4 regions of the Alteromonas sp. MTD1 genome follow, and region 3 is predicted to be linked to each of the others. Evidence: predicted binding sites of a transcription regulator. Region 3 holds the regulator's gene; each other region holds the start of a gene.
What was found. The regulator sigma-54, encoded in region 3, starts transcription at its own class of promoters, with help from an activator protein. The targets are predictions, from matches to a motif close to GTTGGCACGNNNNTNGNNT.
Positions count from the first base shown of each region.

Region 1: a site for sigma-54 is predicted at 2,178-2,196, ahead of ACGHAV_RS13350 (BON domain-containing protein). Genes of this name have one in related genera too.
Region 2: a site for sigma-54 is predicted at 3,981-3,999, ahead of ACGHAV_RS16055 (DUF2884 family protein). Genes of this name have one in related genera too.
Region 4: a site for sigma-54 is predicted at 2,766-2,784, ahead of glnK (P-II family nitrogen regulator). Genes of this name have one in related genera too.

Region 1 covers NZ_BTGG01000009.1:105,078-112,583, reverse strand. Annotated here, with positions in the region: gene ACGHAV_RS13360 (hypothetical protein) at 293-811, shown strand; gene ACGHAV_RS13355 (endonuclease/exonuclease/phosphatase family protein) at 791-1,765, opposite strand; gene ACGHAV_RS13350 (BON domain-containing protein) at 2,232-2,837, shown strand; gene ACGHAV_RS13345 (hypothetical protein) at 2,919-3,365, shown strand; gene pyk (pyruvate kinase) at 3,442-4,878, opposite strand; gene ACGHAV_RS13335 (MurR/RpiR family transcriptional regulator) at 5,237-6,088, opposite strand; gene zwf (glucose-6-phosphate dehydrogenase) at 6,373-7,506, shown strand, end outside.
Region 2 covers NZ_BTGG01000012.1:112,732-120,237, forward strand. Annotated here, with positions in the region: gene ACGHAV_RS16040 (SDR family NAD(P)-dependent oxidoreductase) at 1-246, shown strand, start outside; gene ACGHAV_RS16045 (sodium-dependent transporter) at 444-1,865, shown strand; gene ACGHAV_RS16050 (NAD-dependent epimerase/dehydratase family protein) at 1,992-2,816, opposite strand; gene ACGHAV_RS16055 (DUF2884 family protein) at 3,077-3,889, opposite strand; gene ACGHAV_RS16060 (hypothetical protein) at 4,210-4,401, shown strand; gene ACGHAV_RS16065 (mechanosensitive ion channel family protein) at 4,535-5,842, opposite strand; gene ACGHAV_RS16070 (acyltransferase) at 5,846-6,739, opposite strand; gene ACGHAV_RS16075 (acyltransferase) at 6,736-7,506, opposite strand, start outside.
Region 3 covers NZ_BTGG01000008.1:225,932-233,437, forward strand. Annotated here, with positions in the region: gene ACGHAV_RS12630 (response regulator transcription factor) at 191-937, shown strand; gene mgtE (magnesium transporter) at 1,021-2,379, opposite strand; gene ACGHAV_RS12640 (HPr family phosphocarrier protein) at 2,622-2,912, opposite strand; gene rapZ (RNase adapter RapZ) at 2,912-3,757, opposite strand; gene ptsN (PTS IIA-like nitrogen regulatory protein PtsN) at 3,828-4,271, opposite strand; gene hpf (ribosome hibernation promoting factor) at 4,285-4,572, opposite strand; gene ACGHAV_RS12660 (RNA polymerase factor sigma-54) at 4,602-6,095, opposite strand; gene lptB (LPS export ABC transporter ATP-binding protein) at 6,171-6,896, opposite strand; gene lptA (lipopolysaccharide transport periplasmic protein LptA) at 6,899-7,453, opposite strand; gene lptC (LPS export ABC transporter periplasmic protein LptC) at 7,422-7,506, opposite strand, start outside.
Region 4 covers NZ_BTGG01000010.1:145,176-152,681, reverse strand. Annotated here, with positions in the region: gene ACGHAV_RS14710 (DUF808 domain-containing protein) at 3-917, opposite strand; gene ACGHAV_RS14705 (helix-turn-helix domain-containing protein) at 990-1,709, shown strand; gene ACGHAV_RS14700 (hypothetical protein) at 1,742-2,569, opposite strand; gene glnK (P-II family nitrogen regulator) at 2,843-3,181, shown strand; gene ACGHAV_RS14690 (ammonium transporter) at 3,215-4,462, shown strand; gene ggt (gamma-glutamyltransferase) at 4,762-6,453, shown strand; gene ACGHAV_RS14680 (Dyp-type peroxidase) at 6,544-7,473, shown strand.

The DNA of each region.
Region 1 (7,506 bases), on a different contig from region 3:
CTAGGTCTGTCTATAGATAGCAATAGGGATGCCTATTTTACTTTTGCATTTAAAAACAATTGCTTAAGCTTCTTGGTCGTGGTTTTTGTTTGTGAGTTTAGTAGTGGTTCGTGAAAAACTGTCTGTAGGCTTAGAAACTTTTACATAACGTTTTTTAGCTTGATAGAAAATGTTCCTTTTTGCAAAGAAAGGTGGTCGCCTGACTACCTTGAACTTTGATACACTTCGCAGCATGCAACACTTCCAATAGAAGCAACGCCACAACTGCTTATTAAACGAGATAAAAACAAACATGGTAGAAATTCGTCATTACAATAAATCAACGATACAGCAAGTAGATGTGCTAAGCGGTATATCACCGACATTACTAAAGCGCGTTTTCGTTGGGTGGTTAGTGTTTGCCTTAATCGTTGAAATTATCGTTTTTACAGCGCCTCAGCTTAGTGAAACGTTTGTTAATGTAACTACCGCGTCGCTTATTTTGTTTACAGTACTATTGTGGTTTCAAAGTAGAATGGCTGAAGGGTGGCCGTCAATTATTCACGACAACGGAATGATTGGTGTTGTGGTAGAGCCCACATCGCGCGAGTTTTTGTGCGCCAGCGTCGATATTATTGAGTCCATTGAACCCACTATTGTGAAACCCAATAACAAAGCGGTTCGGGTAAACCTTATTCAATCGCAATTAACAGACAGTGATAAAGAACAGCTTGAAAAGGCGGTTTGGCCCAGAGAGTCACAACTTGTAGGGTTAAGTCATTTTACTGAACCCTCTGACGTATGCACTGAATTAGCTAGATTTCAGCGCTAATTGAGTGAACAGCGGGTAGTGATCTGACCCAATGTCGCCTAGTCTGGTGATTTGCACTAGTTCAAAATGGTCTGAATGAAATACATGGTCTAAGGGCCATTTTACTAGAGGGTAGTGGGCGTGAAAGGTGTTGAAAAAACCGCGCCCGATGCGTGGGTCTTTAAGTCCACTTATCTTTTTAAAATGACGTGTGGTAGGCGACCAAGCAACATCATTTAAATCGCCAGCAACAATGACAGGCCCGCACTCTTCATTTACCGCTTTGCCAACAATGTGTAGCTCTATATCTCTTGGTTTTGCGTAAGTGTTTTCGGTAGGGCTAGGTGGTTTGGGGTGCACAAACCATAGTGTTATTTGTTTTCCTTCAATTGTGGTTTTTATTTGAATAGATGGCACGTCGTTTTCTACTAGAAAATGCAGCGTTGCACTGGTCAACTTATGCTTACTATACACATGCATGCCGTATAAATTATCAAGCGGACATGCCTTGCAGTAGGGATATTTACCCTCAAGCGGCTTTAGTCCGTTTTCCCACTTTTCGTTCGACTCTAAAGTAACCAAGAAGTCGGGAGAGGTGTCTTGTACGTGTGAGATCAATTTATCGAAGTCGTCATTTGGCATATATACGTTGCTAGATAGAATGCTTAGTGTTGAGTGGGCATTTTCTCTTGGTATTTGCTTTACCTCTTTTTTATAGAGAGGTGTGTAGGGCGCTATCCACATGCACTGATATATAAAGGACATGACTAAAGTACATGCAAGCAGCAAAGATACAGAAGACAACTCAGCAAATAGAGTGTGTGCAAGGTAACCGCAAAGCGTTGCTAGCATCAATGCCGTTATTTGCAGCCTGGGGAATTCCCACATACGCACCAACCAATGGGATGAGGGAAGGTGTGGGGCGAGAGTTAGTAAAGTAAGTACAATTGATGTTACGTTTAGCACAATTTCCATATTGCCAACTCCTTTCTTTTCACTTGCTTGTAAGCCAAAAGCACTTCGTTAAACAAGAATAGCATTACGCACAGCTTTTGATTAAACCCTGCTTCTTAAAGTGAAAAAACACTTGTTCCACTTCTATTGAGTGCTTTTCTACGCTTTGCAACCGTTAAAGTTCAGCGATGTGAAGTGCGGCAAAGTCACTATTTAAAGACGCAACGTGTTTTTTCTCAGTATTATTTCACTTCTCTTTAAGTCCAACATTTCTGTCGTTCAAGGTTTTCTTCATTGCATACATTCCTACGTACTGGTTCAAGGAAATTGTGCTGGGTAAAAAATTCTCAAAACAACGCAAAAGTTTCAAATGATTAAATATGAAATAAGTGTGGGTTTGTTGTTAGTTTCTTTTAAATCAGTGAGTTATGAGTGTGGCAGGCTTCTGGCATGAGTTACATCGAAGTTTCGACAAAGGAGAAATGTTATGAAACGTACACTACTTTCAATGATTGTTGCTACATCTTTAACTACTGCAGCTTATGCAGGTGATATGAACACAGACAACAAGTGGGAGAAAGGTGCCAAAGACGCATGGATTGATGGCAAAGCAGAAGCTACGCTGTTGTTCAATGGTAACCTAGATTCGTTCGATATTAATACTGACGTAGATAACGGTAACGTTATTCTAACGGGTAAAGTTGAAAACTCGGTAGACAAAAAGTTGGCTGAAGAGCTGGTGGCAAATATTGATGGCGTGAAGTCGGTAGATAACAAGCTGACCATCGTCGAGAAGCGTAAAGACATGTCTGAAGATTCAATGTCAGATGACATGAAAACAGCCTACGATAAAAGTACTAGTGAGCTGACTGACGCAAAAATCGCGACAGTAATTAAAACACGCCTGCTCATGGATACGGACATTTCAGGTTTTGACATCGACGTAGATGTTGAAGCGGGCAATGTAACACTGACCGGTGATGTTGATTCTGACGCTGAGCGCGACCTTGTAATTGCTATTGCAAAAGGTGCATCTGACGTGAAATACGTAGAAGATAACCTACGCGTAGTAACGGAAACAGCGATGAATTAAGCAAAAGCAATATTCACCTTCTAAGGGGCTTCGGCCCCTTTTTCCCTCATTTAATTATCAGCTTCGTTCAAGGATAGAGAAATGACTTTTCTACGCTGGATATACTCAGGTTTAGTCGTGTCGATTTTGCTTGTAATCGTAGGTATTTTCGGTAACGGCATGTTCTCAGTAGGTCAGGTAAGCGCAGAAGATAAAGCGCATTCCTACAGCCAAGCCATAAAAGGCTTTGAGCAAAGATATTCATTGGCTAAATTCGACCTAAAAAGAAAGTCTCACCTTTTACGTAAAATGCGATTGGAACACTTTAGTGCACAGGCAAAACAAGCTGATATTCGAGGTTGGGAAAGCAAACGCGAACGCTTTTTAGAACGTGCTGATAATGTATTAAGACATCACTTGTCGCAATATGCATATGAAGACAACAGCGCATTGCAAGCGACACGCGCTGCTAATTCAGAAAGCTTAGCGACCCAAACAGCGAACACAGAAGCAAGAAGTGCAGTTAATCCTGTTATCACGGCTGATTAGATACAAAAAAGCGAAGTAATGGGTAACAACCCAAAACTTCGCTTTATGCTTTTAGTGTGTTGAAAAACTATTCAGCTTATTCAACATCAACAATTTTAAGCGTATTAGTTGCGCCTACTTTTTCCATTTCATCGCCATACGTCAGTATTATGCTGTCGCCGCTTTTAACTAGGCCCTTTTCTTTCAACGATGCAATGACATCGTATTTCAAGCGGCCAGGTTCACTTTGCGAAGAGTCGAAGTACACTGGTTTTACACCACGGCAAAGCGCCATTGTATTTAGCGTAGACTCATGACGCGACATCGCGATAATTGGTAGCGACGTAGTTATACGCGACATCAATGTTGGTGTGCTGCCACTTTCTGTAAGGCCAACAATTGCTTTAACACTTGGTAAGTGATTCGCTGCATAAACAGCAGATAGCGCAATAGACTCACTGGTAGATGAAAACTTCTCATCCATACGATGTTTAGATATTTTCACACTTGGGTGAGTTTCGGCACCTTCACAAACACGCGCCATAGCAGCAACGGTTTCAATGGGGTAGTTACCCGCAGCTGTTTCTGCTGAAAGCATAACGGCGTCAGTGCCATCAAGTACCGCGTTCGCAACATCCATTACTTCAGCACGGGTAGGCATTGGGCTGTCGATCATCGACTCCATCATTTGTGTTGCAGTAATAACTACTTTGTTTAATTGGCGCGAACGGGCAATAAGTTTCTTTTGAACACCCACAAGCTCAGCATCACCAATTTCCACGCCTAAGTCACCACGCGCCACCATCACTGCGTCAGACGCTTTAATGATATCAGTCATGGCTTCATCAGATGCTACCGTTTCTGCACGCTCAACCTTGGCACAGATTTTTGCATAGCAACCTGCCGCTTGCGCTAGTTCTCGAGCATATTCTAAATCTGCACCACTGCGCGGGAACGAAACCGCAAGGTAGTCAACGCCAATTTTTGCCGCTGTCTTAATGTCTTCTTTATCTTTGTCTGTTAGCGCGTCTGCTGACAAGCCGCCACCTTGACGGTTAATGCCTTTGTTGTTTGAAAGTTTACCGCCAACGGTAACTTCAGTAATAACTTTACGGCCTTCAACGCCAGTTACTTTTAACTGAATACGGCCATCATCAAGCAACAAAATGTCTCCAGCAGACACATCGTCTGGTAGCGCTTTATAGTCTATACCTACGCGGTCGATGGTACCTTCGTCACGGCCTAGTTCAGCGTCTAGAACGAATGTAGCACCAATCTCTAACTTAACAGAACCTTCTGCAAAGCGGGCAACACGGATCTTAGGGCCTTGAAGGTCGCCAAGAATAGCTACGTACTTACCTAAGTTCTTCGCTGCTTGACGCACACGTTTTGCACGTTCGATGTGGTCTTCAGCTTGTCCGTGAGAAAAATTCATGCGCACCGTGTTTGCACCAGCGGCAATAAGCGCTTGAATTTTTTCTAGTGAATCGGTGGCTGGACCTAAGGTGGCAAGAATTTTCGTTCTTCTAATCATGGGATTCCGTCGCTGTTTTGTAGTTAGCAATAACAAAAGGAGATAGGTTGCAGTGATTGACGCTGCTGCCTGTAATCGCTTTACGTAATTTTATTACAGAATAGTAGTTGAATTTGACAAAAATGTGAATGAAAGAAAGAAATTCTCCCAACTGGCTTGACCAGTTGGGTAAGGAATTCTGTACGTTCTGTATAATATAGCACCTTATTGAGCAGGTTTTCTTCTTCACGGTGCGCGCAGCAAAATAAAAGTGAGGAGGGCGAATGACATTACAGATGAACGAATATTACAAAAAAGGGCAGATATCGAAGTATATGCCCTTTTCGTTTATTAAAGCTTTTCTATTAAATCGTGATGATTATTCGTTACGTTTTTCGTAACGCGAGCCACGTAGGGTGTCTTTTACGCGCTTCAAGTTTTCTCTAAACTTATTACCGCGGCGAAGTGTGAAGCCCGTTGCCAAAACGTCGATAAGCGTTAGCTGTGCAATACGCGATGCCATTGGCATGTACATGTCGGTGTCTTCAGGCACTTCTAGCGACAGCACATAGCTGCATTCTTGCGCTAATGGACTATCAGCAGAAGTAATACCAACTACTGTTGCATCATTCATGCGCGCAATTTGTGCTATCTCTACAAGGCTTTTCGTGCGGCCTGTATGGCTAATTAATACCACCACGTCACCGTCAGAACAGTTCATGCAGCTCATTCGCTGCATCAAAATGTCTTCAAAGTACACAACAGGTACGTTGAAGCGGAAAAACTTATTCAGCGCATCGTGGGCAACCGATGCTGAAGCACCAAGACCAAAGAATGAAATCTTTTGCGCTTGGGTCAGTAGGTCGACTACGCGATTTACTACATTCACATCAACCGACTGCCTTGCTACTTCCAAAGACGCCATGGTCGATTCAAATATCTTATTGGTGTATTCGTCGGGGCTGTCATTTTCATCAACGTGACGGTTAACGTATGGCGTACCGTTAGCAAGGCTTTGTGCCAGGTGCAGTTTAAAGTCTGGAAAACCTTTAGTATCTAAACGTCTGCAAAAGCGGTTAACTGTGGGCTCGCTGACATCCGACATTTTAGCGAGGGTTGCTATACTCGAATGAATGGCAGTTTGTGGGTTTGCAAGAATAACCTCAGCCACTTTCTTTTCAGACTTACTGAATGCAGCTTTACTTTGTGTAATTTTTTCTAAAATGTTCATACGGATATAGCAAATATTCGGCATATGTTGTTGTAAGGTACATTGGTTATAGTACCCAATGTGACGGCAGTGACAAGAAAAATGTAATTTTTTGACATTTTTTATTGCTGTGGCCAATGTAAATCAGGGTAAACTGAAGGAAAATAGAAAGAATCGAATCCTGTAGTTGGTTCAAGTTGTAATTTTACTACATTTGGTGTTAACTATACGGTAAAAATAGTCGAGGGTGTTGTAAATAACTGTACAATACACCGCGCATACATACATTTAAAAGGTCGACGAATATGGTATTGGATAATTCCTACGAGCCCTGTGATTTTGTACTCTTCGGTACGCTGGGCGATCTTTCACGACGCAAGTTATTGCCTTCATTATACCAGCTTGAAAAAGCCAACCTAATGCATCCAGACACCACCATAGTGGGTGTTGCTCGCCAAGACATGTCTTTAGAAGACTATATTGAAGAAGTGCATACCAACCTTGTTAAGTTTGGTGAAAAAGAGCTGTGTAATGAAACGTGGGAGCGCATGAAAGCGCGTCTGCATTACGCATGTGTGGATATGAAAGACGTAGAGAGCTACTGCGTACTAGATGATCACGTTGATCCTGACCGTACCATGGTGTGCTACCTTGCAACGCCGCCAGCTATTTATGGTGACATTTGTCGCGGTCTACACAGCTGTAAAATCATCGACTCAAGCGTACGTGTAGTATTGGAAAAGCCAATTGGTCACGACTTAGCATCGTCAAAAGTTATCAACGAACAAGTTGCAGAATACTTTTACGAAAAACAAATTTATCGTATTGACCACTATCTAGGTAAAGAAACCGTACTTAATCTAGTGTCGCTTCGTTTTGCAAACTCTATCTTCGCAACAAACTGGGACCATAACTGTATCGACCACGTGCAAATCTCAGTTGCTGAGTCGGTAGGTATTGAAGGTCGTTGGGGTTACTTTGATGACGCAGGTCAAATGCGTGACATGGTACAAAACCACTTACTTCAAATTCTAAGCCTTGTTGCCATGGAGCCGCCTACAACGCTGGACGCAGACAGCATCCGTGATGAAAAGCTAAAAGTTCTAAAAGCGCTTCGCCCAATTAACTCGTTTAACGTTAATGATGTAACCGTTCGTGGCCAGTACACGTCGGGCTTTGTTAAAGGTGAAGAAGTGCCGGGCTACCTAGAAGAAGAGGGCGCCAACACACAAAGTAAAACCGAAACTTTTATCGCTATTAAAGCGGAAATTGATAACTGGCGTTGGGCGGGTGTGCCGTTTTACCTTCGCACTGGTAAGCGTATGCCTACCAAGGTGAGTGAAGTTGTTATTTACTTTAAGCGTCAACCGCACAACCTGTTTGGCGACAGCTTTAAGAACTTGCCACCTAACAAGCTAGTTATCCGTCTTCAGCCAGAT
Region 2 (7,506 bases), on a different contig from region 3:
CTTAACATGATGATGAAAACGGCGTCGGTTGAATATAAGCGTAGATTGAAAGATACAATGCTAGTGTGTTATCACCCTGGTACGGTTGATACGTCGTTGTCGAAGCCGTTTCAAAAAAATGTGGCCGCAAAAAAGCTATTTACCCCCGACTATACGGCAAGTCAGCTAATCACGCATGTTGCATCACTAGATAGAGAGCAAGTTTGTCATTTTATAGACTGGAATGGCGAAGTGGTAACCTGGTGATACGGTCCGACCACATTTCTGTCGACTCAACATCAAGACTTTTTATTTGACTGCTGTTACCATGCTATTTTTGGGAATGGTGCAGCGTATTGATATGCCTGAAGAGGTTGCAATACAACGCGTTGACGCCAAAGTGAGTCATTTCATGTAACGCCATCCCGATAATTAATAACAATAACTCAACAAGAGGAAGGGATATGAGCGGGGCCAGAGAACAGTTCGGATCGCGCATAGGATTTATTTTAGCTGCAGCGGGTTCTGCAGTGGGAATTGGTAACCTAGTAGGTTTTCCTGTAGGTGCCGCGAAAAATGGCGGCGGTGCATTTTTGCTGATGTATGCCATCTTCGTTTTCGCTATTTGTTTGCCAGTAATGCTTGCCGAAATGTCGGTGGGCAGACATGCGAAAAAAGACCCACTGGGTGCTTACAGTGCTATCAGTAACGAAAGTCCTAAATGGAAGTTAGCAGGCTGGTTGGCTATAGCCACACCTTTTATGATTGCCGTGTTCTACATGGTTATCACAGTGTGGATTTTTGGTTACCTGTTCGAAGCTGTTAGCGGTAATTTAGATAAGCTTGCCAACCCAGATACCTTCGGCATTTTTATCAACTCGCCTTCAATATTTGCGTATATGGCAGTGGTAGTTGGTGTAGTGTATCTAATACTACAAGGTGGTGTTAAAGAGGGTATTGAAAAAGCCGCTAAACTGCTGATGCCTGCCTTGTTCGTTATGTTACTTGGCTTGGTCATCTTTGTTCTAACCCGTGAAAACGCTATGGCTGGTGTTGAGTTTTACATTGTACCTGACTTCTCCAAGCTTACTGCCTCGGTAGTTAACGGCGCGCTAGCACAGGCTTTCTTCTCGCTATCATTAGGTATGGGTATTTTAATTACCTACGGAAGCTATATTGATAAACGCGCAGACGTTCCGACTTCAGCAAAGCTAGTTGCATTAACTGATACTGCAGTAGCGTTTACCGCTGGCCTTATGATTTTGCCTGCTATTTTCTCGTTCAACCCCGAGATTAATCCAGACGAGTTAAGCGAGTCGTCAGTGGGCATGATATTCACATACTTGCCGAATATCTTTTTAGCGCTTCAAGACTCAATTGGCTATTTAGGGGCATCTTTTGTTGCTAGCCTTTTCTTTTTGTTGGTGTTCTTTGCAGCAATTACGTCTTTGGTATCTATCTTTGAAGTACCTGTTGCAGCACTTATGGATGAGAAAGGCGTTAGTCGTAAATGGGCCTTGGCGTCACTGGGTAGCATCATGATCGTGCTAGCAATTTTTAGTGCGCTATCGTTCGGTAAAGTAGAGTTCCTTACACATTTTATGCATTATGCAGGTGTTGATAAGTCGCTGTTTGACGTGATTATCGACGTATTTTACGAGACTATTTTACCACTTAATGGCTTACTTATTTGTATCTTTGTAATTTATCGCTGGAAGAGCGCTAACTTTAATGCCTCATTGGAAGAAGGCAGTGATGGTTACAAAGGCAGCTGGTTTGAAAAGTATGTAGATGTTTCATTGAAAACATTTATACCGCTAATTCTGCTGGTTATTTTTGTTAATACTGTTGCGGTTAAATATTTCGGTTTTAGTGTGTTCGGCTAAGCTTTTAGCATCCCAGTACGCACAAGACTAAGTAAATAAAAAGGCGGTAGCATCAACATGCGCTACCGCCTTTTTTGATCAATTAATTTTGATTAACCCAAAAATCGAACAGTTGACTACATTACGTTAGTACATATCGTAAGGGTCTGCGTAAGTCGGCGATATGCCTACTTCCTTCCAGCTTTTCTCAGCATTTATCACCTTTCCGCAAGGCGCTAATTCTGTATCACTGAACGTAGGCTCGGGAATGTTAAACGCTTGTGCCGCTTTAACGTAGTAGTCCCCGCGTTTTGGATGTGCAGCACTGCAAAGTTGAAACACCTTGTTCGATAAAGGTTTTGTGATAATAACCTTTAGTGCCTCAACCACATCGAGAATGTGCACCAAATTTACTCTCTTATTTCCGGCACTGATATCTCGTCCGCTGAGCGATTTTGCGGGGTGGCGGTCTGGACCCACTAAACCGGCTAAGCGCACAATTGACACCTTAACTTTTTCGCTTAGCGTTAATAAACGGTTTTCTATTGTCACATGGGCATGAGCCGATGCCGTCTCAGGTGATGTAGGCGAATTTTCAGTTATTATATCGCTGGCTCTATTGCTAATTGCATCGCCGTATACTGACGTTGTGCTGATAAATACAATGTGCGATACGTTCGCAGCAATAGCATCATCGATGAGCGACAGCATGTTCTTTGTGAAAGTTTCAAGGTTAGTGCTTCTGCGACCTGGAGGTATGTTAATAACGAATGTGGCACCGCTTAAATGTTTTGTGAGCACGCTAGTAGGGTCGCCTAAAGTAAACTGAACACCCTCAATACCTTGTGCCTTAATTGCATCTACCTTTTCTTCACTTCTGGAAGTGGCAACCAAGCTATATTCATCCTTAACGCTTGTGGCTAAATAGCCTGCTAACCACCCGTAACCGCTAATTACTAATTTGTTCGGCACTCTCTTCTCTCCAAAAAAGCATTTTCGTTTAAAAGCGTATAGCCGCTTAAAACGTATAGTCGTTTAAAACACAATTGTGCCTAAGCATAACTTAACTAATATCTTGTTGCTGCAATGAATATACGCACAAAAAAGCCGAGTTGTTTTACCAACTCGGCTTGTCCATATTCTGCTTTCGCTTTAACCTGTCCGCTTCCTTGGAATAAGCAATGGTGAAAGCCTTATTTTCAGACCTTTACCACAGTAAGCGTTAAGCATTCTTACATGCGCATCTCACCGTGACTTTCCATATCTAACAAGTTCAAATCATCTAGACCTGAAATTGTTGCCTGCATTTGGCCTTCGGCGTAATCAGCTTTTTGTAGCACTTCACAAAGCGCGTCAGCTTTTTCTTCAAGTGCTGCTGCTTGAGACTCTAGACGAAACTCTAAGTCTTCGCCCCACGTCTCCATGCGCTGTTCAAATTCTGACATATCACCACCTTCCCACAGCATTTGAGTACCCAGTGCTATAAGAATGCGACCCATAGATTCGCTTACTAGCGACTCTAACTCTGCTTCAAACTCTTGCTCCCAGCTTTCATCAAACCAGCCTGGTTCTTCAAACTCAGTCGAGTCGACACGAAGGTTGCCGGCATCGTCGTAGAAGGAAGTCGATAACTTAGTTTCTAATGAGGTAAACAGTGTTTGGAAATCATCGTCCATGGTGTTGTCGCCAAGTAATTCGGTAAATACTTCGCTTACTGCCACGTTGGCAATTTTCAAGCCTTCACTAGCAATAGTAAGTGTCATTGGAATTGCCATATCGATACTGTCGTAGTATTCGGTTACCCAGCGCTGCTGTTCGCTATCTAGCGCTACGTCTTTACCGTTTAGCGTTAGGTTATAGTACTGGTCAATTTTCACTACGTTGCCGCTGTCCATTTTAACGGTTAGGTCGCCTTGGTAATATTGAATGTGACCATCAAGCTCTACATCACAGCTATTGTTCTGAAAATGTGTATCGTGGGCCATTGCTTGGCCACTAAGTAAAGCACTTGCTACTGCAGCTGAAACCAATAATTTGTTCGACATTGTTATTTCCTTAATCAAAATTGACGAAGCAACGCTTTCTTGAACCACATCACACCGCGGGTGGCAATGAAGCGTGTTGATAGGTTTGATTTTGCAATGCGCTTGCCATTATTTATTGTTTATTTAAATCAATGGTTTACGAGTTTCTCTGCGACTGTTTAATTTAAGGTTTATTCAATACTTAGCGAAAAAAGTGATTTAGTAGCAAATTTGACCAAGATCAATTTTGATGAATTTGTGGCTAATTAAACTAAACCCAAGCATGTTCAAAACATTTTTATTGGTGCATAATACCGACAATTATTTTTAGGGGTACCACAATGGCTGATTGGATTAATGCAATTATGTTTGGTGTTGCGCTAATTGCCTTTACTCTGGGGCTAAGCAGCATCGTTATGGGCTTAATGACTGCGAAAGCAGGTGCAGAAGGCATGCAAGAGAAAATTGAATACGGTTTCTTTGGTGTTACCGGTTTGATTGTGTGTATGCTTATGGCCTATGCCTTGGCGTAACTTTTGTCTTAGTACATGACTTACGTCAAAAAAACCGGCTTTTAAGCCGGTTTTTTTATGTCTCAATGTCTGTTCAAAACAAAGTGCGGTGTAATGTAACTAATCCGCGTCAGCGCTTTGTTCACTGTCACCTTTAAGCTTGTTTTTCATTATGACTCGCGCGTTCATCTTTAAGATACTGCTCACGCTGAGCTAACAGCGATAGGTGGCCGTCTCTTTGGTATGCCCTTAGCTCAAACGATGCAAGCATAGCCATCACGTGATCAAATACATCAGCCTGTATTTTCTCGTACTTTACCCACGCTTTTTCTGCACTAAAGCAGTAAATTTCCAGTGGCAGCCCAAGTTCATTCGGCGGAAGTTGACGTACCATTAACGTAAGTTCCTGATTAATATTGGGGTGCTTACGAAGATAGGCCTCAAGATAGGCTCTAAAGGTACCAATATTGGTTAACCGTCTGCTGTTTAGCAAATCTGACTCATCAATAGACATATCGCGGTGATAGTCGCGAAGCTCTGTTTTCTTCTTTTCAATATAGTCATTAATGAAGCGAATACCTGACAAGCGTTCTAGCATATTGTTGTCGCAAAGCTTAATAGAATGTATATCGATATACACTGCACGTTTAATTCTTCGCCCGCCTGACTCCTGCATGCCACGCCAGTTCTTTACTGCTTCTGTGGTTAAACTATAAGTCGGCAGGGTTGAAATAGTGTTATCCCAGTTTTGTACTTTAACGTTGGTTAAACCTATTTCCAGAATTTCACCGTCTACTTCGTACTTGGGCATCGAAATCCAGTCACCGGTGTTAAACATTCGGTTCGCAGCAATTTGAATACCGGCAACAAAACCTAAAATTGTGTCTCTGAAAATAAGCAGCAGTACAGCAGCTATTGCGGTTAAGCCTGATAAAAGCAATAAAGGACTTTTGCCCACAATAAGCGAGATGCTAAGTAAAATAGCAACGATGGCAAAGGCAAGTTTAGAAACTTGAATAAAGCCAGTGATAGGAGCACGACGCGCCAGTGCAGATGCGTTGTACACATCTTCTATCGTACTTAGTAATGCAAATACTGCAAGAACACCGCTATACAGCATATAAAGTTGGGCGCTTTTTATAATGGCGCCGTGCATCACGGCTTCATCTTCTATCAGCACAGGTGTAGCAATATAGATAAACAGGGCAGGAAAGAGGTGCATTAAACGCCTAAAGAAACCGTGTTCTTGTAGGGCGTTATCCCAACGGTTGTTAGACTTATAAACCCAGTTAGCAATTTGAGGTCGTATTAATAGCCTAGCAATAATGTAAATGAACGCTGATACAACAAGTATTGTACTTAACGCTAATACATTAAAAAGCGGGTCTTCCGTGGTTAAATTTGGAAAGAGATCTTTAACGTAATGAATAAAGGTATCGCGTATAGAAGAGCTCATCTCCATAGCTTATGACTCCAATAAATTCTTAATGCGGTTGTCTTTATTTTTCCACAATCCGTTGAGCCAATTCTGAAAATACACGCGAAACTCTGACTCGGTTTTAGCGGATTCCTGTTGTAGTTCGGGCACTGGCGTGACGTTCACGTCTATTACGATTTTTGTCATACGCCCACTAAGCATGGCCATCATTGGGTGGCGTTTGTTTTCAGGATATAACAAAGAAATATCAAGCACATTGGTAAATAACTCGCCCATTGCGGCAAGCGTAAAAGATACGCCACCAGCCTTTGGCGGTAATAGATTCGTATAAGGGCTTTGCTTTTCTATGTGCTTATCTGTAGTAAAGCGGGTGCCTTCAACAAAGTTAATCACGGTTGTTGGTACCGTTCTAAACTTTTCACAATAGGCTTTTGTGGTTTCTAAGTCTTTGCCTTTTTTCTCTGGGTATTTTTCAAGATAAGCCTTGGTGTAGCGATGCATAAAGGGCATATCAAGCGCCCATGCGCCTAAACCAACAAAAGGAAGCCAAATTAGCTCCTTCTTCAAGAAAAACTTAGGAGCAGGAATACGATGGGTAGCAAACTCAATTAATAAAATAATATCTAGGTAGCTTAGGTGGTTGGCAATAATTAAATACCAGCGGTCTTTAGCCAATTCGCCGTGAACAGCACATTCAATATCTACGCTGTTAAACAGTCGAATAAGTAGCACGCTAATGCGCCCGAAGCTGAACATAAGGGTATGCATTACGCCATTCCAAGCAGTCCTAATGCGACCGTTAGGCAGCAGTAGTTTTACCAGGCCAAGTAAAATAATAAGCCCCCCCCACAGCGCTAAATTAGCAATTTGAAGGGTAGTGTGAATAACGAAAATAAATGGAGCCAATACTGCACGGATCATAATGGTTTCTGAGTTGCGTTGAGAGAGTCTAATAAATTGTCTTTTGCTTGCCAGCGTTCATTAAGCCACGCTTGAAAGCGTTCACGAACTTGAGGATCGTCAAAATATTTATCGCTAAAAATGCCATTCTCCATAATATCTTTAATGGGCATAACATCAATGTTTACTCGAATATTTCGCACCTTTCCGCTTACGAAATCCCAAAACGACGGAACGCCTTGTGGGTAATCAATGGTGACATCAATAAGTTTATGCAGGTGGTCGCCCATTGCCGAAAGTACAAATGCAACGCCACCAGCTTTAGGCTTTAAAAGATGCTCAAAAGGCGACCCTTGCTTGGCGTGCTTTCCAGCAGTAAAGCGTGTTCCCTCTACAAAATTCATGATACTGACAGGCTTTGTACGAAACTTTTCACACGCCTGGCGCGTGGTTTCCATGTCTTTGCCTTTCAGGTGAGGGTGTTTTGCTAAGAATGCTTTTGAATACCTGCGCATAAATGGAAAGTCGAGTGCCCACCAAGCTAGGCCAAGAATGGGTACATAAATAAGCTCTTTTTTGAGGAAGAATTTTAAAAAGGGGATTTTGCGATTAAATACGCGCTGAAGTACAAGAATATCAACCCACGACTGATGGTTTGCTATCACTAAGTACCAATCATCACGGGTTAACTTTTCCAGGCCATTTACTTGCCACGACGTGCGGCCGCTAATTCGTTGGTTTAAATTGTTAACGCTAATCCATGCAGTAGCACATGCATCTAATAAATA
Region 3 (7,506 bases):
AGGAGAAGGGTAAGAAAAGAGGCAAGGATAAGAGCAGGGAAAAAAGGTCAGGGATGTAAGAGAGGGAATAGAAGAAGCGAGGAAGCACATGAAAATTGAGTAAAAGCTTTTTATAAATTCTTTTAATTAAAGTGAAATATATTTTTCAGCGCTACGGTCTAGTTTTTTAAGCGGCAAAATGGAGCGCCTTATGATCCTCGTTATCTATAGCGATAATCAGTTTCAGCAAACAATTACTCAGTGCTTAAGCGAGCACGCTTTTCTTCACGACGTTGTGTCGAACTATCAGTCGGCTATGTCACTGTTATCTGCTCAGCATTACTCTCTGGTTATTGTGCAATCTCATGCTGATCAATCGTGCTTGTCACGTATTTGCTCATTGGTTAGTAACAACCCAGACTGTTGGGTAATGTCTGTCGAGGGTAGAGTTGATGTTGATATACCAATGCCTGCTGATGAAGCAGATTATTTTGAAGCAGGAGTGGACGACTACCTCCAAGGCCCTTTTAATGAGCGGGTTTTTATGGCACGAATTCGCTCACATATGCGCAGAAGTATGCCTTCACTTGATAATACTGCTGCGCTGAATGCTGGTGATGACAGCATAGAAATAGGACCATTAAAGGTAGATCATCGTTATCATAGCGTTACTTTAGGTGGTCATACGCTGTCGCTTACGGCAAGAGAGTTCGCCCTTCTTGATTACTTCTGTCGTCATCCTAATCAAGTGTTTTCTCGTAATCAGTTACTTACTGCTGTGTGGGGATACAATCATGAAGGTTATGAGCATACGGTAAATACACACATTAACCGTTTGCGTAACAAACTAGATAATGTGTCTGTACCGTTAAACGGCGGACAGCTAGTGCAAACAGTATGGGGTGTTGGTTATAAGCTTAATGTTGAGGGATTTGTGGCCAAAGCCCTTAGCGCGTAAAAGCCCTTAGCGCTTAGAAGCCCTTAGCGAGTGAATAGCCCTTAGCCCTTAGCGCTTAGGCGTGCGTGTCCTATCAACGGCGCTTAAATCAAAAATAGTGTGGCTGTACCAAGGAACGCAAAAATTCCTACAACATCAGTAATGGTAGTAAGTATAACGCTACCTGCCAGCGCCGGGTCTATTTTAAAACGCTTCATGATCATAGGTAAGGTAGCACCCGCTAGGCCCGCAGCAATCATGTTTACCAGCATGGCAAAAGCAATAATAACCCCTAGCGTGTAATCTTGTTTCCAAAGCGCAATAACAGAAGCAATAAGCACAGCCCAAATAGCACCGTTTAAGAAACCAATAGACAGTTCCTTTGTTATCAACCAGCGGCTGTTGCTAGCATTAACGTGTCCCAATGCCATACCGCGAATAACCAAGGTTAAGGTTTGATTACCGGCAACGCCACCCATGCTTGGTACTATGGTGTTTAATATCGCCAGTACAGCCAGCTGACTAAGCGTTGCTTCAAATAAATCACTTACCATCGCCGCCATTAGTGCGGTCACAAGATTCACTGCCAGCCACACCGAGCGGCGTTTGGTACTTTGCATAACCGGTGCGAAGGTATCTTCGTCATCATCAAGACCGGCCATACTCATCATTGAGTGTTCTGCGTCTTCACGAATAATATCAACCACGTCATCAATGGTAATTCGGCCCACCAAGCGATTGTTTTCATCTACAACAGGGGCCGATAGCCAATTGTAACGTTCAAACAAGCTAGCCACTTCGTCATCTGGCATATGCACCGGTATCGCTTCCGATTCTTCGTCCATGATATCTGACACTCTTTCGTCAGTATCGGCAGTTAATAAACGGGTTACAGGCACAATGCCTACTAAGTTATCGGTGCGATTTACCACATAAAAAGTATCGGTATTTTCTGGCAGCTCACCTTTAAGGCGAATGTAGCGAAGTACAACATCTATAGTAACGTCTGGACGCAGCGTTATGGTGTCGGTATTCATAATGAAACCGGCGGTTTCTTCACCATATGAAAGGGCTTGTTCCGCGCGAAGACGGTCTTGCGCATCCATTGAATCAAGAATGTCGGCAAGTACTGGCTCTGGAAGGCTGCTTAAGGTTTCTGCCAAGTCATCGGTATCCATCTCTTCAAGAGCGTCAACCACGTTGGCAGGCAGCATTTTGGTAATAATGCCGTTTCTTACATCGTCAGAAAGCTCTTCTAGGATATCGCCATGGAAGTCACCGTCTATCAATTCCCATAGCTCATCACGGGTGCGGCTAGGGCTAGATTCAAGAATGTGAGCTACATCTGAAGGAGGAAGTTCAAGCAAAAGCTTACGTACAGAAACAAACTGACCATTGTTCAGTGCGCCATTTAGTGCACGAAGTTGAGTTTGTACGTATTTAGAGACGAGAGCTTCTGCCATAAATAGCGAATCCTACCAAGCTAAACAGGTTTAAGAGTAACGCTAGAGCCCAATATGCGATGCTGCATTGAGATTAGGTGTTGCGGTAAGAATATCGTACTTGCTGTTACGCTGTCATAATTAAAACACGGATAACGTCTTTATTATGACTAAATGACGAATATTTGGCCAATACAGGGGGTTAAACACAAGAGTTAAATAGTGAATGCTAATAAAGTACAAACGCTATTAGCCAAATGCACTTACTCTTCTTCGTTAAACTTTCCTGCAATAAGTTGCTCAATAGCCGCCATAGCTGCTTGTGCATCATCACCGTCTACCACCACAGTAACCTGTTCACCCTGATGGCTTTCAAGCATCATTAGGCCTAAAACACTGTTGGCATCGGCTTCTTTATCTTCTTTTTTCAGTACAATTTTAGCGTCGAACTGATTAGCCAACTGCACAAGCTGAGTAGCTGCGCGGGCATGCAAACCAAGCTTGTTGACAATGGTCATGGTTTTTTCGATAGAACCTGCTTTTTCATTACTCATTACTGGTTCAACTCCCTATGACGTATCTGCACATCTGGGTGAATTTCACTAAAGGTCTTCGACAAGCTTTGTGCGATATAAACCGAGCGATGCTGGCCGCCCGTGCATCCAATAGCTACTGTTACATAGCTACGGTTGTTTCGCTCTAAATGTGGTAACCATGTGGTGATAAGGTTTTGTATTTGCCAGATAAACTTAGTAACAACTGGCTGAGAGCCTAAGAACACTTCTACCGGTGCATCTAAGCCAGTTAGGTGTTTTAAATCTGGTTCCCAGTGTGGGTTAGGTAAGAACCGCGCATCGAATACATAGTCAGCGTCTTTGGGGATGCCGTGCTTGAAACCAAACGATTCAAACACCAATACCAACCTTGAACTCTTCTTACCCAAAATACGCTCGCGAATTAATTCGGCTAGCTGATGAATTGTAAGTTTGTCGGTATCTAAATACAGGTCTGCACGTTCAACGATGGGGGCAAGTAGTGCCGACTCGGCTTGAATGGCTTCTGAAAGCGATTTGTTAAGCTTAGCAAGCGGGTGCAATCGACGTGTCTCGCTGAAACGCTTTACCAAAACGTCATCACTGGCATCGATATACACGATAGTCATCGACCACGAGCTAGGTAGATAGTCGAGTATTTCTACCAATTCATTGGGGTTTTTAGGTAGGTTTCGAACATCAATGCTTACTGCCACTTGGTCGTATTCATCAACCACAGTGTGGGTTAGGGTAGGCAGTAAGTTCACGGGAATATTGTCTACGCAATAGTACCCTAAATCCTCTAACGCTCGCAGTGCGACCGATTTCCCTGAGCCTGAACGACCACTGATAATAATCAGCTTCACCTTGCCTCTCCCTTTATTAAAATCTTAAGCTCGCACTGCTTATTGCAGTGAGGTTATATCTATTACGGCGTTAGCCCAGCGCTTTTACTATATCGTCGCTGGTGGTAGCGCGTCTTATTGCTTTTACGGTGTCTTTGTTGTTCAGTTTGCCCGCAACGGTGGCAAGCGTTTGAAGGTGGCCTTCAGTTTGCTCTTCCGGAACCAAAAGCGCAAAAAAGATATCTACTGGCTTTTCATCAATAGCATCAAAATCGATTGCTGGTGTACTGGTTACTACAATTGCAATAACTCTATCAAGACCAGCTAAGCGTCCATGGGGAAGGGCGATACCGTTTCCAATGCCGGTGCTCCCCATACGCTCTCGCGACATTAGGCTGTTTAATACCGTAGCGCCGTCTATATTTTCATTATTTTTAGCCGCAATGTCGGCAATGATTTCTAGAATACGCTTTTTACTATTACATTGAACCGCACACTCGGTGCGGTCCAAACTTACGATGGCTTGTATATCCATACTTAATTAACTACTAATGTTTTTTGAGTTTTTCCTTATGCTTGATTACCTGCCGGTCGAGCTTATCAACCATGCTGTCAATCGCCGCATACATGTCGGTATTTTCTGAGGATGCGAATACTTCAGCGCCACTTAAGTGAACTGTCGCTTCGGCTTTCTGATTTAATTTTTCAACGTTCAGGATGACATGCACATTAGAAATGTGATCAAAGTGACGTTCAAGTTTGCTGAACTTCGTATCGACATAATTACGCAAAGAGTCGGTGATTTCGACATGATGACCAGTAAGGTTGATTTGCATATTTCGTCTTCCTTATATTATGTAGCCCGTTAAATAAGGCTTTTGCGTTGGTTCGACGGCGGGATCGATAACGACTCCCGGTATTTTGCTATTGTTCGCCGGGCAACTTTAATGCCTTGTTCGGCCAACAATGAAGCAATCTTGCTATCACTTAGCGGCTTGCTAGGTTTTTCAGCTGCCACTAACTTCTTGATCAATGCACGTATCGCAGTAGATGAACACTCACCACCCGACTCGGTTGCTACGTGGCTCGAGAAGAAATACTTCAATTCGAATATACCGCGTGGCGTATGCATATACTTTTGCGTGGTGACGCGTGAAATAGTGGATTCGTGCATATCTACCATTTCTGCGACATCATTGAGAACCATTGGTTTCATCATTTCTGGGCCATGCTCAAAAAAGCCCATCTGTTGCTGCACAATACAATTAGCAACCTTCATTAAGGTGTCGTTACGCGACTCTAGGCTTTTGATAAACCATTTGGCTTCTTGCATGTGTGAGCGAATAAACTGCGAGTCGCTACTGTTTTTTGCACGACGACTCATTGCAGCATATTGTTGATTAACGCTAAGTTTTGGCAGGCTATCAGGGTTTAGCTCTACCACCCAGCGCCCGTTCTTTTTAGTAACCGATACGTCTGGAATAACGTACTCGGGTTCTTTAGTAACTAAAGCACTACCAGGGCGAGGATTCAAGGTTTGCAGCAAGCGCATTGCTTCGCGAAGCTGATCTTCTTTCAAACGGCTTTTACGCATGAGCGTACGGTAGTCTTTACTGCTAAGAAGGTCTGAATATTCTTCAATAAGCTGCTTGGCTTCAGCAAGCCACGGTGTGTCCTCAGAGAACTGACGTAGCTGCACCATAAGGCACTCTTGTGGAGAACGTGAGCCAGAACCAATGGGGTCGAACATTTGAATACGTTTTAACACGCACTCTACTTCATCCATTTCAATTAGCTCATCGCTGTCTTCGTCTAACACTTCCTCAGCGTTTACTGCTTCTAGAATATCTTCAAGTGACACGGTTAGATAACCCGACTCATCAATAGAGTCGATAATTGCCATGGCAATGGCTCTGTCTGTATCAGAGAAAGGGGTTAAACGCATCTGCCATAGTAGGTGTTCTTGGATATCTTCGGTAGTTTCGCCCTGAAAAATTTGTTCGTCATCACTGGCTGGGCCAGGCGCTGGCGCAGAAGAGGCCGAGTAGTATTCATCCCACGTGCTGTCTATAGGAAGTTCGTCTGGTAAATCGTTCTTTTCAAGCGCATCTCCGGCTTCTAACGTATCGCTTGAAGCCGTCGGTTGAACATCGCCACTGTCGTCGTTGTCGATGTTATTCTTTTCAACTTGAGGTTCGTCGTTGCCTTCTTCAACTTCTAAAAGCGGATTAGAGTCCAGCGCTTCTTGAATTTCCTGTTGAAGGTCAAGCGTAGAAAGCTGCAGCAGTTTGATAGCCTGCTGAAGCTGAGGTGTCATGGTAAGTTGTTGGCTAAATTTTAGCTGTAAAGATGGTTTCATCTACTTCTTATTTAAATGCTTTAAATTGAATACACCAAGAGCGAAACTGAAAAAATGACAATCCGGTTACATTAACTATAGCCTGAATTGTTCGCCTAGGTATACATCCCTAACTTTTTGATTACTTAAAACCTGTTCTGCGGTTCCCTGCGCAATTAATTCGCCATGACTCACAATGTACGCTTTCTCACAAACATCCAATGTTTCTCGTACGTTATGATCGGTGATAAGAATGCCTATGCCTCTATCACGAAGATGTTGGATGATCTTCTTTATATCATTAACTGATATAGGATCAACACCAGCAAATGGTTCGTCTAGCAAAATAAACTGTGGTTTTGCCGCCAGCGCTCGCGCTATTTCAACACGACGCCTTTCACCGCCCGACAAACTCATCCCCGCACTATTACGTATATGGTTAATATTAAATTCATCAAGTAGTGCGTCGGCTTCTTCTTCTTGTTGTTGTGAATTTAAATCTTTACGCGTTTGTAAAATAGCCATGATATTTTCATGCACAGTAAGCTTTCTAAAAATAGACGCTTCCTGCGGGAGGTAGCCAATTCCGCGGCGTGCACGTTCATGCATAGGTTGGTGAGTAAGCTCATTGTCGTCAATTTCAATTTTGCCTTTGTCTAGCGGAACAAGGCCGACAATCATATAAAATGTAGTGGTCTTACCAGCGCCATTCGGACCCAATAGCCCAACAATTTGCCCTGTTGATACCGATAAGCTAACGTCGCGCACGACTTGTCTTGCTTTATAGGCTTTTGCAAGGTTCTTTGCACTTAACGTCGCCATAACTATTCGTTACCTTCGTTGTCTTTTTTGTCGTCTTGAGACTTTGCTTTTCGAATGGTTTCAGGTGTAAATACGGTGGTTACTCTGCCATCACCATCGGTATCGTCACCGCCAGTTGCAAGCAATTGCTCTGTAATCATGTCGAAGGTAATGTTATCGCCTTGCACCATGCTGGTATCTTGCTTAAGTTCGGCTTTACCCGTTAGCGCAATAGTGCGGTTGACTACCTCATAACGAATTTCATTCGCCTTTGCCGAAACCGGCGTACCGTCTTCAAGCTGCTGAGAGTAGCTTGCAGGGTTTCCTCTCGCTACGAAAACTTCTCTTCCTTCGCCGTCAGTGGCGATAACTTCTACTTCGTCAGCATTAATCACTAACGAGCCCTGAGAGATTCGAACATCATCCTTAAATAATGATGTTTTATTTTTCCCATCGACAAACTGCGACTTTGAGTCCACCTTAATGGGCTTGTTAAAGTCGGCTTCGCTTGCAACAACACCGCTGCTTGCCAAGGCTAAAAGTAGGCTAGTTGCTAGGGGAATAAGTGGTTTGTACATGATCGATAAGCTCGTATTCTTGGGTGCGTAAGTTCGCGTTAAACCCATTGCTT
Region 4 (7,506 bases), on a different contig from region 3:
AATTACTTTCTTAATTTGGAAACTAAGGCAAAGACGAACGCGATAATGCTGCCGGCAACAACACCTACAATGCCATCAGCAAGAATAGACATCACCAATGCGGCATTTGGCGCAGCACTTACGAACAAGTCTGTTATTACATGCATAAAGCCAATGCTGTGAGTTAATATACCGCCACCTACTAAAAACATGGCCACGGTGCCCACAACCGCCAATGTTTTCATTAATGCTGGTGCTGTAACAAGTAGCGCCCTTCCAATAAAACGCTGCAGTCCGTTCATACTTCCAGTAAGCGACTTGCGAAGCATATAAAGACCGACGTCATCCATTTTTACCAAGCCTGCCACAAGTCCGTATACTCCAACGGTGATCGCAAGGCTAAGCGCAACCAAAACACCTATTTGCGTAGTTAGAGAAGCGTCGCTTACTGTGCCAAGCGCAATAACAATGATTTCTGCCGATAAAATAAAATCGGTTCTTATAGCGCCTTTTATCTTGTCTTTTTCGAAGGCAACCATATCAACGTCTTCTTGAGTAAGTGCCTCAATACGTGCTTCTCGTGCCTGAACTTCATCTTCGTGGGGTAAATACTTGTGCAGCAACTTTTCAGCACCTTCAAAACAAAGGTACAGGCCACCTAGCACCAACAGCACGGTTATTAATGCTGGAACAAATGCACTTATTGCTAAAGCGGCCGGCACTAAAATAGCTTTATTGAGTAACGAGCCCTTAGCCACGGCCCAAACCACAGGTAACTCGCGATCTGCTTTAACACCTTGAACTTGATCTGCGTTCACTGCTAGGTCATCACCCAGCACGCCAGCGGTTTTTTGTGCTGCTACTTTCGACATAGTTGCAATATCGTCCATTAATGTTGCGATATCGTCGAGTAGGGCAAGTAAATTGGCTGCGGCCACGTTAATATCCTTGTATCGTTAGTTAGGTAAAGCAAAGCATACGCTGAGCAGTTTATCGTTGGCAATAATGACATGAATACATCTGATTTCGCATCACTTTCTATTCGCTCTTATACAAAGGCTATGTGTAGTCACGCGCACGACCATTTCCAGCTTGTGCTTCCAATAAATGGGCACATAGAAATAACCTTGGACGACTACAGTGGCAGCGTTGGTGTGGGGGAAGGAATTTGTATTTCACCAACACAGCAGCACAGTTTTAGAGCCAATGAGCTTTCGAAGTTTGTTGTTGCTGATATGTACGATGTTCCCGAACAACTAAAAAATGCCCACAACCCTATTTTTCAAGTTGACCATTCGCTACAGTCTTTTTTGCATTTTATTGAAGTACATCTATCGTATGCAGAGCGCACCGCCCAGCAAGAAACATCACGTTTGTTTTGGGCACTGTTAGCACAGGCGAAGGCTGGAATTGCGATCGATAAACGCATTACGCCAGTACTTTCTCACATTCACAATGACTTGTCTGAAGCTCACACAATTTCATCGCTTGCAGCTATTGCCTGTATGGGACAAACTCAATTCAAAGTGCGCTTTAAAGCCTCTACTGGTATGAGCTTACGAGACTATTTAGTGCATACAAGAATGGAAAAAGCCCGTGCGTTACTACGAAACACAGATACACCCATCTTTGACGTTGCCCTGGCGACAGGTTACGACGACGTTACGTCCTTTTCGCGACGCTTTAAGATGACATTTGGGCAGTCGCCTGGTGTGTATAAAAGAAAATAGCACATACCTTTTTGTATCTTCTCATTATGCGCCTATTGCCCTTCTTTGGGCGTTTTTTGTACTCTGGCATCAATAAAACGGTTATGGTCGTCCATTTTGGTGCACGTTAACGTACCGCCAGCCATTCCACTTAAAAACGTTATAACCTTGTTAGTTGTACTAGCGCAGTTCACGTTTTTCACTGGGCGAGGTGGTATTAAAGGCTCTGGCTCTCCTTTTCTTGTATCGACTAAGTCTGGGCTTTGTTTTTTGCTTTGATACGCAGAAGATTCTTGTTGGGCCAAGCCTTGTATTTGCTGTTGATTATAGCCATCAAAATAGTTGGCTACTGCTTCTTTGGGGGAAAGCGTTAAGCGACCCGCCCTTTGATTTAGATTTGTTGGTGAAGGTGCTACCTGGCTAGGGGGAGGCGGCACCTTCGTGGCAGCAGGCGGAGGTTCATTAACGTCGTTGGCTTGTTTAATGACTGGCGCTACTGCATCTAAAACAGACTTTTCATCAACAACTTGCTGCTTAGGTGCAGGTTTTTCTGCCTCCGATGGTGTCTCTGATTGTGTCGTGTCGCTTTTTACCTGGCTGGACGTGCGTTCAGACGGTGATTGGGTTTTGGGTATTGGAGGGAAATAGAGCGTAGCTTGCACTGGTGCAGGTAATGGCTTTAATTCAGCAGGCTCTCTTTCAACAAGATGCCACTGGCCTGCGAAAAGTATTAATGCTACCCCTAAAACATGAATGAAAAAAGACGAGAACAATGCCCGCCACCCGAATGCAGGTCGAGTAGCGCTATCAGAACTTAATCCGCCGTTATCGTTGGTATCGAAACGGTTTGGGGCGTAAAAGTTGTCAGAAATAGTCGTCATAGTTATCAACAGACCCTTACCCCTAACAAATAGTTCCATCCTAATTTCATCGCACTTTTTAGTTTACTGAACGTGCGAGCAGGCTTTTCCGCGCCATCATTGGGCAAAAACAAGTCACTGCACCATGTTGGTGCGATATTTCGTGCGCAATGTCTGGTTTCGATGACTATATATATGATTTTGTTGAATAATTATTTGTGGCATGGCTCTTGGTTTATCTCTTGTAAATCACGCGATTTATCGAATAACAACACATAAAACTGGGAGCAACACATGAAACTAGTCACAGCTATCATCAAGCCGTTTAAGCTAGATGATGTTCGTGAAGCCATTTCAGAAATCGGTATCGATGGCTTGACCGTTACCGAAGTAAAAGGCTTTGGACGTCAAAAAGGGCACACTGAACTTTACCGCGGCGCTGAATATCAGGTGGATTTTCTACCTAAAGTCAAACTGGAAATTGCTGTTCAGGATGATCAAGTAGAACGCCTGGTTGAAGCCATCGTTGGCGCAGCCAAAACAGGCAAAATTGGAGACGGCAAGGTGTTTGTATATGACCTTGAACATGCCGTTCGTATTCGAACTGGTGAGTCGGATAGCGACGCGCTGTAAGCCACAACGAAATATTTTGCGGAGAAAACCATAATGGAAATCACTTTTGAACTTGGGTATGCGCTAGATACCTTTTATTTTCTAGTTTGCGGCGCATTGGTAATGTGGATGGCTGCAGGCTTCGCGATGCTTGAAGCGGGTCTTGTTCGAGCAAAGAATACCACTGAAATTCTAACTAAAAACGTAGCGCTATTCGCGATTGCGTGCACCATGTATATGGTTTGTGGCTACGGCATAATGTACGGCGGCGGCGATTGGGGTCCTTTCCTAAGCGGCATTATGGCTGATGGAGCAACTGGCGCTGCTGAAGAGCCAGCAACCTATGCACCTTCTGCAGACTTCTTCTTCCAAGTAGTATTTGTTGCAACGGCAATGTCTATTGTATCTGGTGCAGTGGCTGAGCGTATGAAGCTTTGGGCATTCCTTGCGTTTGCTGTTGTTATGACAGGTTTTATCTATCCAATGGAAGGCGCTTGGACATGGGGCGGCGAAGCAGTATTCGGTATGTATACGCTAGGCGACCTTGGTTTCTCTGACTTCGCAGGTTCAGGTATTGTTCACATGGCTGGTGCAGCAGCTGCACTTGCAGGTGTACTAGTGCTTGGCGCTCGTAAAGGTAAATATACTGCTGACGGTAAAGTAAATGCTATCCCTGGCGCAAACTTACCGCTAGCAACACTAGGTACATTCATTCTTTGGATGGGCTGGTTTGGTTTCAACGGTGGTTCTGTATTAGCAACCGCTACAGTAGAAAGTGCAAACTCGGTTGCTATTGTATTTATGAACACTAACGCAGCAGCAGCAGGTGGTTCAATTGCTGCGCTTATCGTTGCACGTATTCTGTTTGGCAAAGCCGACCTTACAATGGTACTAAACGGTGCGCTAGCAGGCCTAGTTGCTATCACAGCAGAGCCTTCTACACCTACACCGCTTCAAGCTACGCTGTTTGGTGGCCTTGGCGGTATCTTGGTAGTACTTTCAATTGTTGGTCTTGATAAGCTTAAGATTGATGATCCTGTAGGTGCAATCTCTGTTCACGGCGTAGTAGGTCTACTTGGTCTTATCCTTGTTCCTTTCACTAACGACGGTTCAAGTATTACAGGTCAGCTAATTGGCGCAGCAACCATCTTCGTTTGGGTATTCGTAGTTAGCTTAATTGTATGGCTTGTACTTAAAGCCGTTATGGGTATTCGCGTAAGTGAAGAAGAAGAGTTCGACGGCGTTGATATGAGTGAATGTGGTTTGGAAGCATACCCAGACTTCACTAGCAGCCGCTCTTAACAGAGTTTTGATTAGGCAATGTAAAACAATAATTTTAATGCCTTAATTACCTCGCTTAAGCCCCGCAATCGCGGGGCTTTTTTCATTTTTCTTATTTTTATTCCACTTTTCAGCGTGCTGTGCGTATTATGACAATATTGCTACATCATAGCGTTGAAATAGCCTTAGTCTGATGCAAATGCAATGTGGATGTTGTCTGAACAAAGCAGGCCAAGCCAAACAAAAACTAGGTTGCTTGAGTTAGGCTTTTTAGCACCATACCCCTTGCTGTCGGCAAATGATTTCTTGAAGGGAAAAATATGCGAAATACTGTGCGTTTACTTTTAGCTGCTTTAGCATTTACTAGTGTGTCAGCCGCCGCTTACGATCGAATTACCGGAAAGCCTTTTGCCAGTCGTTCTGAAGTTATTGCTAAAAACGGAATAGCAGCCACCAGTCAGCCGCTTGCTACACAAGTTGCGCTAGATATTTTAAAACAAGGCGGAACCGCAGTAGACGCAGCTATTGCAGCTAATGCCATGCTAGGGCTTGTCGAGCCTACGGGGTGCGGCGTAGGCGGTGATTTATTTGCAATAGTGTGGGACGCCAAACAAAAGAAGCTGTTTGGGCTTAACGCATCAGGCCGCTCGCCGCGCCAACTCACTAAAGAGGTGTTTGCAGAGCGCGGATTAAACAAAATTCCCAAATTTGGTCCATTTCCAGTATCGGTACCTGGCGCAGTAGACGGTTGGTTTTCGCTTCATGAGAAATTCGGAAAGCTGCCCATGTCTACCTTACTCACACCTTCGATAGAGTACGCGAGAAACGGCTTTCCGGTATCAGAGCTTATTGCCTACTACTGGGGAATGAATAACGCACGTATCGGCCATTATGATGGCTTTGCAGATACTTTTTTAATTGACGGTAAGCTTCCGCAAAAGGGTGATGTATTTAAAAACCCAGGCCTTGCTGTTACGTATGAAAAGATTGCTACGGGTGGCCGTGATGCGTTTTACAAAGGCGATATTGCACGCACTATCGACGCCTATATGAAGGCGCAAGGCGGCTTTCTTTCCTATCAAGATTTATCGTCGCACACGTCTGAGTGGGTTGAGCCCGTATCGGCTAATTATCGTGGCTATGACGTTTGGGAGCTTCCACCTAACGGGCAAGGTATAGCGGCACTACAAATACTTAACGTATTAGAGCGTTACGATATTGAAGGTATGGGGTTTAACTCTGCAGACTATATTCATACGTTCGTTGAAGCGAAAAAGCTGGCGTTTGAAGACCGTGCTAAGTTTTATGCCGACCCAGACTTTAATGATATTCCTGTAGACTGGTTAATATCTAAAGAGTACGCAAAGCAGCGCCAACAGCTTATTGATAACGACAAAGCAGCTACGCGAGTTGATTCAGGTAAATACGAGGGCGATACCATTTACCTCACCGTTGCCGATAAAGAGGGCAATATGGTGTCGCTTATTCAAAGCAATTACCGTGGTATGGGCTCGGGAATGACACCGCCAGGCCTTGGTTTTATTTTGCAAAACAGAGGCGAAATGTTTACTTTGGAAGAAGGGCATTTTAATGAATATCGCCCTGGCAAACGTCCTTTCCATACCATTATACCCGCCTTTGTTACCAGAAATGGTGAGCCAGTAATGAGCTTTGGGGTGATGGGAGGCGGCACTCAGCCTCAAATGCATGCGCAAATCATCGTCAATGTTTTAGATTTTGGCATGAACTTACAAGAAGCAGGTGATGCCCCACGCATTTTGCACAGTGGCTCAAGTAGCCCAACCGGTGAACTGATGATGGATGGTGGCTACGTAAGCTTAGAGTCTGGCTTTAGTGAGACTGTTCAGCGAGAGCTGATGGAGCGAGGCCATAAACTACAACGAGTAGTCGGCGCCTTTGGCGGGTATCAAGCGATAGCGTGGGATAAGCAAAAAGGCGTGTATTTTGGTGCGTCGGAAAGTCGAAAAGATGGACAAGCTGCCGGCTATTAAGCACACTATGAGAAACATCTACATGCGGTAAAAGGCGGTACCGTATAATGGTAGATATGCCGAGCAAGTAAAAAATTAAAAAGAGCTGCAATGACACAACCACAAAAAGGCATCTGCGCTGAGCCTAATTTGCATGCACAATATCTCATGCTGAATGTTATTGATGACGACAGTGAGGCTGTGCGAGCAAAGCTATCGCGAGTGCTAGACATTTTTGAGCATTTTGAAAATGAGCATTATGAAGCCATGGTAACCGGTGTTATTGCTATTGGTACTGGGTATTGGAACGAAGTATATCCAGGCCTTATTCCCGTTGAACTTACCCCTTTTCCTGACATGCAGTGCGAAGACAGAAGCGCGCCAACCATGCCATGCGATATCTTTATTCAAATACGCGCCGATCGACTAGATATCTGTCACGCTGTAGGTATTGAGGTGATGGATTTACTTCGTATTCATGTTGAGCTGGTAGAGCAAATACGCGGTTTTCGTTATCTGGACGGAAGAGACTTAAACGGCTTTCTTTATGCTGCGGATAATCCACGCGGCATGAAGCGCAGGAAAGTTGCCATCATAGGGCAAGACGACCCAGATTTTGAGGGCGGAAGTTATTTACATGTTCAGCGTTTTCGCCACGATTTACGCCGTTGGAACAGTTTGTCTGTTCGTCAAAAAGAGCAGGTAATGGGCACAACGCAAGAGCATAACCTAGTGAGTAACGAGCAGTCTGCGTCGTCTCATAATGTACGTGCTAGTAGCGCTACTCCTGATAGCGACGAGCCAAGGCTTATTAAGCAAGGAATGCCTTATGGTGATATGGTTTCACAGGGGCTAATGTTTGTAAGCTGCAGTGCTAGCGCAAGACCGTTTAAAGATATGCTGCATAGTCAAATTTACGGAAACGGTGAGGGCGACTACGACCGCTGGTTAGATTTTACCAGCGCAGAAACCGGCGCTGCGTTTTTTGCCCCTTCGATTAGCTTTATAAGACAGCAGGCTAAGCTATTACAGGGTGAATAGGTAAAAGCCAGCAAATAACTGTCTTAAACAGCA